DNA from 2 places in the Paucibacter sp. M5-1 genome. Region 1 is predicted to be linked to the other one. Evidence: riboswitches for the same ligand, from Rfam matches in the RefSeq annotation. Region 1 holds a riboswitch; the other holds the start of a gene.
What was found. A riboswitch is a leader RNA that binds a small molecule or an ion and turns the genes downstream of it on or off. The one in region 1 is predicted to bind glycine.

Region 1 (4,404 bases):
AAACAAGTCGCCCGCCGGGCCGCCCCAAGGGCGGCTTGATCCCCTCGGGGGATCACCCGGGGTACACCCCGGGCGAGGGGCTCACAGGCCCTTGACCAGCTCGTCATAGGCCGTGCTGTCCATCAGCGCGTCCAGCTCGGCCGGCTTGCTGAGCTTGACCTTGAAGAACCAGCCGGCCTTCAGCGGGTCGCTATTGGCCAGCGAGGGGTCGTCGCGCAGCGCTTCGTTGACCTCGGTGATCTCACCCGACACAGGCATATAGACATCGGCCGCGGCCTTGACCGACTCGACCACACCGGCCACATCCTTCTCGGCAAAGCTCGCGCCGACGGCGGGCAGGTCGACAAAGACCACATCGCCCAGCGCGTCCTGCGCATGGACCGTGATGCCCACGGTGGCCGTGCCGTCGGCTTCGATCTGGACCCACTCGTGGTCGGCGGTGTACTTGATAGTGCTCATGGGGTGCTCCGTGAAGTAGGGGTGCGACTGATCAGCCGCGGTAGTAACCGTTGGGGGTGAAAGGGGTGGGGCTGACGGTCATCGGTGTGCGCTTGTCGCGCACGATGGCCCAGACCTGGGTGCCCTGGGCCGCATGGCTGCTGTTCAGATAGGCCAGGGCCACCGGCTTATTGACCGTCGGGCCCAGGGTGCCGCTGGTGACGACGCCGATCTCGACGCCGGCCTCATCCACCAGCTTGGCGCCTTCGCGCACCGGCATGCGCTCGCTGCCGACCAGGCCGACGCGCTTGCGTGCGGCGCCGCCGGCCAGCTGCGCGTCGATCACGGCCGCGCCCGGATAGCCGCCGGCGCGCGCACCGCCGGCACGGCGCACCTTCTGGATCGCCCAGGTCAGCGAGGCCTCGACCGGCGTGGTGCCGGTATCGATGTCATGACCATACAGGCACAGGCCGGCCTCCAGGCGCAGCGAGTCGCGCGCGCCCAGGCCGATGGGCTTGACCTCGGGCTGGGCCAGCAGCTTGCGCGCCAGGGCCTCGGCCTGCGCGCCGGCCACCGAGATCTCGAAGCCGTCCTCGCCGGTGTAGCCGGAGCGGGTCAGGAAGGTCGGGATGCCGTCGAGCTCGAAGAAGCCGCCGGTCATGAAGGTCAGCTTGGCGACTTCGGGATTCAGGCGCGCGAGCGCGGTCACGGCCTGCGGGCCCTGCAGCGCCAGCAGCGCCTGCTCGGGCATGGGGATGACCTCGCACTTGGTACCGATGGTGGCTTGCAGATGGGCGATGTCCTGCACCTTGCAGCCCGCATTGACGACGACGAACAGATCATCGGGGCGGCGGCAGATCATCAGGTCGTCGAGGATGCCGCCCTGCTCGTTGGTGAAGAGCGCATAGCGCTGCTTGAACACACCCAGGTCGATCACGTCGACCGGCACGAGGGTTTCGAGCGCGGCGGCGGCGCCGGCGCCGACCAGGCGCAGTTGGCCCATATGCGAGACATCGAACAGGCCGGCCGCGGCGCGGGTGTGCTTGTGCTCGGCCATCACGCCCGACGGGTACTGCACCGGCATGTCATAGCCGCCGAAGGGCACCATCTTGGCGCCGAGTTCGAGATGCAGGGCGTGCAGGGGGGTCTTGAGGAGAGCGTCGGCGGACATCTGGAAAACTCCGAGGGCATTCAAACAGCCCACGCCCATCGGGGGCGCGGGGGGATGCCCTCGCTGTCCGGCTTACCTGAGAGATTGACCGCTGACGGTTCGCCAACAGCTTGCCCCTTCGGTGGACGGACTCGGGGCCCGCCTCTCTCCAGTGAGGAACGCCCGGTTCTGGGCGTTTTGTCAGTCCTTTTGCCTGAGCGTTCGCAGCTTGGGATCACCATCGCCACTGCGCCTTCGGCGGCTTCCGCTAGGAAGCTCTCTCCTGACCGGCGGGATTGTAGCCATGGTTTGGCGTGCCAAGAGCCACAGCCGTGGGAAAACACACCGGCCCGCAAGATCTGCAGGGGTGGCGCGCCGCCGGCCAGCCCGATTCAGCCCGCCTTCATCTGGGGTCCAGGAAGTCTTCAGCGTAGGGGCCGACACTGCATGGAATCCGCAACACCTGACCCCAACAGCCGGACTCCCGACATGCCCTATTTTCTGACTCTTGCCCTGTTGCTGGCGTTGGTCCAGCCAGCCAGAGCCGCCGAAAACGCCAAGCTGCCGGCCGCGGAACTGTTCTCGATGGCGGCCGCGCTGGACAAGCTGCCCGCCGACCAGCGCGACGCCTTCGGCCTGCGCCACCGCATCTGGTCCAAGCAGGCCGGCAAGCCGCTGTCGGTCTGGTATGAAGACCAGGGCCAAAAGATCGAAATCCCGCTGCGCGCCGATGGCAGCTTTGATCGCCCCGCCGCGCTGGCCCGTCCGGGCTTCAATCCCATGCTGATGGCCAACCAGCCCGAGGCCGGCGTTGAACTCAGCATCGACCTGCTGGCCCAAGTGGCTGACAGCAGGGAGCTGCATTACGCCGATCTGATGCGTTCGGTGACGCAGATGAATGCCTTCATCAAAAGCCAGGCCGGCTTGATGAGTCTGTTCGCCCCGACGGTCCACAGCCTGCACTTCCGTTGCCAGCCCCAGGCCGAGTGCGCGCTGACCGCCCACCTGCCCGAGGGGCCCAAGACCTATATGCCGGACGCCAGCGGCCGCATCACGCTCAAGCTCAGCAAGGCGTTGATGAAGGCCAACCCCCGTCTGAGCGGCAAGACCCCTTTTGCCGAGATCGTCGGCGATATGGAATGAGCTGCGCCGTCGATCGTTTTCCCTCCGCTTTACTCACTTGAAAGCCCGATGCATCCATGAATACCAACACCCGTCATTGCAACTTCCGCGCTTCGCTGCTGACCCTGGCCCTGCTGAGCCTGATCGGCGCGGCCCAGGCCCAGGCCAAGGATCAGGCGCAGCCCGAGGGCAACACCCTGATGCTGGGCCTGGGGCTGGGCTTCGGCGCCAAGTACGCCGGCTCCAAGAAGATCGAAGGTGGCGTCATGCCGGGGATCGACTACAGCATGAGCAACGGTTTCTATGCCAGCACCCTGCGCGGCATCGGCTGGGGCGGCCAGAGCGGCCCGTTCGGCTATAGCGCCGGCCTCGGCCTGCGCGGCGGCCGCGAAGACCGCGACAAGAAGAAGGGCCTGGGCGGCGGCGGCGCCAATGAGTTGCTGGGCATGGGCGAGATCAAGACCACCGCCACCCTCAATCTGGGGGTCAGCTACAACCTGATGGATGCCGTCGAACTCAGCGCTGGCGTGGAGTTGCCGCTGAGCAAGGGCAAGAAGAACGCCAAGCTCGGTGACAAGGCGCTCCAGCATGGCACGGTCTTCAGGCTGGGCGCGAGCGCCGGCATCTGGGGCAATGACAGCAGCGATGTTTCGATCGAGCTGGGAGCGACGGCCGGTGACAAGAAGTACATGCAGACCTTCTTCGGTGTCACCCCCGAGCAGGCGGCGGCCACCAAGTTCAAGGCCTATGCGCCCAAGGCCGGCTTCCATTCGGTCGAGGCCAGCATCAACTGGAACTACAAGATCGACAAGAAGTGGGGCGTCGTGACCTCGCTGGGCGTGAATCATCTTCTGGGTGATGCCGGCAAGAGCCCGATCGTGCAGCGCAAGAGCACCCCTACCGGCATGGTGATGCTGACCTATCTGTACTGACCTCCGCGCCCCGGCTTAAGCCTGGCCTAAGTCTGGCCAGGCGGGGCTGTGGACAATACCGGCATGCGTTTATTACTGGTGGAAGACGATCAGATGATTGGCGAGCAGCTGCTGGACCTGCTGCGCGCCGAGGGCTATGCGGTCGACTGGGTGCGCGACGGCGAGCAGGCCGACACCGCGCTGCAGGCCCAGGACTACGACCTGCTGCTGCTCGATCTGGGCCTGCCGCGGCGCGACGGCATGAGCGTGCTGCGCGCCTTGCGCGCGCGCAAGCAGCGCCAGCCGGTGCTGATCGCCACCGCCCGCGATGCGCTGGCGCAGCGGGTCGAAGGGCTGGACGCCGGCGCCGACGACTATGTGCTCAAGCCCTTCGAGCTTGACGAGCTGCTGGCCCGCATCCGCGCGCTGCTGCGCCGCGCCAGCGGCCGCGCCGAGCCGGTCTACGAGCATCTGGGCGTCAGCCTGAATCCCGCCACCCATGAGGCCACGGTCGGCGGCCAGCCGGTCACGCTGTCGGCGCGCGAATGGGCCGTGCTGGAACCGCTGCTGGCACGGCCGGGCCTGGTGCTGTCGCGCCAGCAGCTGGAGGAGAAGCTCTACAGCTGGAAGGACGAGGTCACGAGCAATGCGGTCGAGGTCTATATCCACGGCCTGCGCAAGAAGCTCGGGCCCGGCCTGATCCAGAATGTGCGCGGCCTCGGTTATATGGTGCCCAAGCAATGATGACGGCAAGACCTGCCCCCTCGCTGCGGCGCCGGCTGA
Region 2 (4,404 bases), 2.1 Mb from region 1:
AGCTGCTCCAGCAGCGCCGGCAGCTGCACGCCGGGCGCGTCGATGCGGTTGATCACGATCAGGCGGCACAGCCCGCGCTGCGCGGCGGTCTCCATCATGCGCGAGGCCATCAGCTCGATGCCGTTGAGCGCATTGATCACGACGATGGCCGTGTCGGCCGCCTCCAGCGCCGGCAGCGACTGGCCGATGAAGTCCGGCGCGCCGGGCGTGTCGATCGCATGGATGCGCAGGCCGCCATGGTTCATGTGCACGACCGAGGCATGCAGCGAATGCTGGGCGCGCTTCTCCAGCGGGTCGAAGTCGCTGACCGTGTTGCCGCGCTCCACCGAGCCGACCGCAGTGATGGCGCCGGCCTGATGCAGCAAGGCCTCGATCAGGCTGGTCTTGCCGGCGCCGGCCGGCCCCACCAGGGCCAGGGCGCGGATCTGGGCGATCTGCGCGGAGAGGCCCGGACTGCCCGGGGCTGCAGTCTCTGGGGCCTTGCTGTGGCTGGCGGGCATGGGCGCACTCCTTCGGTCATTGCACAGGGATGACGGCTGAAGCGGTGCCGGGTCTTGAGCCCCGGCTTGGGCACAGCCTAGGGCAAGCGCGGCTGCGGCACAAGAGGCCTGTTCCCTGGGCGCGCCGCCGCGCGGCTGGCTTCTGTGAAGGCGTAATCCAACTCCGGCACGCGGCCGCCGACGATGTCGGCGATGGCCGCGCCCGAGCCGCAGCTGTGGGTCCAGCCCAGCGTGCCATGGCCGGTGTTGAGGAAGAGGTTGCCGATCTTGCTGCGGCCGATATAGGGCAGATTGGACGGGGTGGCGGGGCGCAGGCCGGTCCAGTACTGTGCGCCCGAGCCGTCGCTCATCTGCGGGAACAGCTCGCGGGTGCGTCGCACGATGGCCTCGCAGCGGGCCAGGTTCAGACTCGTGTCGTAGCCGTTGAGCTCGGCCGTGCCGGCGATGCGCAGCCGGTCGCCCAGGCGCGAGAACACCAGCTTGTACTCGTCATCTGTCAGCGAGACCTGGTAGCTGTGCTCGGGCGCGGTGACCGGCAAGGTGACCGAATAGCCCTTGGCCGGATAGATGTTCAGATCGACACCCAGCTCGCGTGCCAGGCCGCGGCTGAACGAGCCCAGGCACAGCACATGGGCGTCGGCCTGCAGGCGCTGCACCTCGCCGCGCGCATCGGCCACGATGAGCTGCTCGATGCGGTCGCCGCTGCGCTCGAAGCCCAGGATGCGGGTCTCGTAGCGGAACTGCACGCCGGCCGCCGCGCACAGCCGCGCCAGTTCCTGCGTGAACAGGTGCGCGTCGCCCGACTCGTCGCTGGGGGTCATGCTGCCGCCGACGATCTTCGAGCGGCACTGCGCCAGCGCCGGCTCGATGGCCACGCACTCGTCCGGGCTCTTCATGTCCAGCTCGCAGCCCTGCTCGCGCATCAGGCGGGCCGGCTCCTGGGCCGCCTCGTACTCGGCCTCGCTGGTGTAGAAATGCAGGATGCCCTGGGTGCGCTGCGCGTACTCGATGCCGGTGGCGGCGCGCAGCGCCTGCAGCTTGGCGCGGCTGTACAGGCCCAGGCTGACGATGTTGCGGATATTGTGGGCGGTACGGCCCGGTGTGCATTCACGCAGGAACTGCAGGCCCCAGCGCCATTGCGCGGCATCGGCACGCAGGCGGAACAGCAGCGGCGCATCCTCGCGCATCAGCCATTTCAGCACCTTCAGCGGCGCGCCCGGATTGGCCCAGGGCTCGGCGTGCGAGACCGAGATCTGGCCGCCGTTGGCGAAGCTGGTCTCCAGGCCGGCGGCCGGCTGGCGCTCGATGACGGTGACCTCGTGGCCGGCCTGGCGCAGATACCAGGCGGTGGTGATGCCGGTGACGCCGGCGCCGAGAACGATGACTTGCATGCTGAACTCCAGGAGGAGCTGAGCGCCAGACGGACGTGGGTTATGGAGGGAAGAAACCCGGGCATGCGTGCGCCTGACGCGCGCCGCTCCCGCTGTCCCTGATACCTGAGAGATTCAGCGCCCATCACCCGATGCGCGCCTTGCTCCTTCGGTGGCGGTCCCTTGCGGACCGCGCTCTCCAGCATTCGGCTTGTGACGGATCCAGTACGGGGCCTGAGCGAGTATGGGAGCTTGCGCCTTCGGCGGCATGCGCGAGGGCATGCTCTCTCCTGAATCCGGGGCCGAGTGTAGGCGGGGCTCCGAGGGGGCGTCAACCCTGCGCGGGCGCCGCGGCCGTCGCCTGCAGTAAGCTGGCGGGCCATCCCCGTGCGGGAGTTCACGATGCCTCTCGAATCCATGTCCAAACTGAGTCTTGCTGTTGCCAGTGTGTTTCTTGCTGTGGCCTGCGGTGGTGGCGGGGGCGGCGAGGTGGTCGCCGCGCCCACCCCGAGCCCGCCGCCCGCTGCGGCGCCGCAGCTGACGACCCTGCACAGCGGCCTGTCGGCGCCCTGGGGCCTGGCTCTGCTGCCCGATGGCCGCATGCTGGTGACGCAAAAGGCCGGCAGCCTGCTGCTGCTCAGCGCCGATGGCCGCAGCACGCTGGCCACGATCAGCGGCGTGCCGGCGGTCGTCTCCGCCGGCCAGGGCGGTCTGCTCGATGTCGCGCTCGACCCGGACTTCGCGAGCACGCCCTGGGTCTATCTGTCCTATTCCGAGCCCGGCAGCGGCGCCGAAGCGGGCCGCAGCGGCACGGCGGTGGCGCGTGGTCGTCTGGTGGGCAATGCCTTGCAGGATGTCGCGGTGATCTTTCGCCAGGCTCCCAAGGTCACGGGGGGTGGCCATTTCGGCTCGCGTCTGGTGTTCTCCAACGACAAGACCCTGTTCGTCACGCTGGGTGATCGCCAGCTCGGCAGCCCCGCGCAAGACCTGGCACAGACCCTGGGCAAGGTGGTGCGCATCAACCGCGACGGCAGCATCCCGGCCGGCAATCCGGCGCTGGGCGCCGGTGCGCGGCCCGGCATCTGGAGCTATGGCCACCGCAACCCGCAGGGCGCGGCCCTGCACCCGAGCAGCGGCGAGCTCTGGCTCAGCGAGCATGGCCCGCAGGGCGGCGACGAGATCAATATCGCCCGTGCCGGCGCCAACTACGGCTGGCCCATCAAGAGCTATGGCTGCAACTATGGCTCGCCGGTCAGCGAGGGCTGCAGGCTCGGCGGCGGCGTCCATGCGCCGGCCTTTGTCGAGCCGCTGACTTACTGGGTGCCGACCTCGGTGGCGCCGGCCGGCCTGGTTTTCTACACCGGCGCGATGTTCCCCGAGTGGCGCGGCCAGCTGTTCTCCGGCGCGCTGGCCGGCCAGGCCCTGTGGCGCCTGCAGCTCAGCGGCAACACGGTGGCCGCGCGCGAGGCGATGTTCGCCAGCCTGGGCGAGCGTTTCCGCGATGTGCGCCAGGCGCCGGACGGCGCGCTGCTGCTGCTGACCGACAGCGGCAAGCTGATGCGGCTGGCGCGCTGAGGGCTTGATTGATGCCGATGCGCCGGCTGCTGCTCGTCGTCGCGCTGGCGCTGCTGGTCTATGGCCTGCTGCTGGCCTGGCTGTACTGGCGCCAGGAGCGCCTGCTCTTCATGCCCCAGCCGCTGCCGGCCGCGCACCGCTTCGCGCTGGGCGACGATGTCCACGAGCTGCAGATCGCCGTGCCCGGTGCCCGGCTGTCGGCCCTGCATCTGCGCCTGCCGGCGCCCCGGGGGCTGGTGTTCTTTCTGCACGGCAATGCCGGCAATCTGGACAGCTGGTTCGTCAATGCCGACTTCTACCGCCGCGCCGGCTACGACCTCTTCATGCTGGACTATCGCGGCTACGGCAAGAGCACGGGCCAGATCGACAGCGAGGCCCAGCTGCGTGCCGATGTGCGGGCCGCCTGGGACAGCGTGGCGCCGCGCTACCAGGGCCTGCGCCGCGTGATCTATGGCCGTTCGCTGGGCACGGCGCTGGCCGCCGGTCTGGCGGCCGAGGTCAGGCCCGAGCTGACCGTGCTGGTCTCGCCCTATGCCAGCATGGCGGCGCTGATGCGCCTGCACTATCCCTGGGTGCCTGGGTGGCTGCTGCGCTATCCGCTCGATACCGCCGCCGCTGTCGCGCGCCTCGACGGCCCCCTGCTGCTGCTGCATGGCGAGCAGGATGAATTGATCCCGCCGCAGCAGGCCGAGCAATTGCTGGCCCATGCGCCGCAGGCCCGGCTGCAGCGCATTGCCGGTGCCGGCCACAATGATCTGCAGAATTTCGAGCCCTATCTGCAGGCCATGCGCGAGGCGCTGCGCGGCCCCTAGTCCGGGTAGGCGCGCGCCAGCACCGCCTGCACGTCCAGCCCGCGCGTGTCCAGCGCACCGTAAACCCGGCCATGCCGCGCATCGAAGCGGCTGGCGATGAAGACCTCGGCGATCGCGGCCGGCGCATCGCGGCGCAGCAGGCAGGCC

Region 2: it holds a riboswitch for glycine, as region 1 does, so the genes downstream of both, O5M90_RS12785 (D-amino acid dehydrogenase) here and gcvT (glycine cleavage system aminomethyltransferase GcvT) in region 1, are expected to answer to the same signal.

Annotation. Positions count from the first base shown of each region.
Region 1 covers NZ_JAPZLM020000001.1:636,258-640,661, reverse strand. Annotated here, with positions in the region: gene gcvH (glycine cleavage system protein GcvH) at 82-459, opposite strand; gene gcvT (glycine cleavage system aminomethyltransferase GcvT) at 491-1,609, opposite strand; glycine riboswitch at 1,663-1,771, opposite strand; glycine riboswitch at 1,781-1,884, opposite strand; gene O5M90_RS02920 (hypothetical protein) at 2,078-2,731, shown strand; gene O5M90_RS02915 (MipA/OmpV family protein) at 2,788-3,642, shown strand; gene O5M90_RS02910 (response regulator transcription factor) at 3,706-4,365, shown strand; gene O5M90_RS02905 (ATP-binding protein) at 4,365-4,404, shown strand, end outside.
Region 2 covers NZ_JAPZLM020000001.1:2,730,034-2,734,437, reverse strand. Annotated here, with positions in the region: gene fusA (elongation factor G) at 1-500, opposite strand, end outside; gene O5M90_RS12785 (D-amino acid dehydrogenase) at 578-1,891, opposite strand; glycine riboswitch at 1,974-2,083, opposite strand; glycine riboswitch at 2,084-2,173, opposite strand; gene O5M90_RS12780 (PQQ-dependent sugar dehydrogenase) at 2,273-3,445, shown strand; gene O5M90_RS12775 (alpha/beta hydrolase) at 3,457-4,257, shown strand; gene O5M90_RS12770 (acyl-CoA dehydrogenase family protein) at 4,254-4,404, opposite strand, start outside.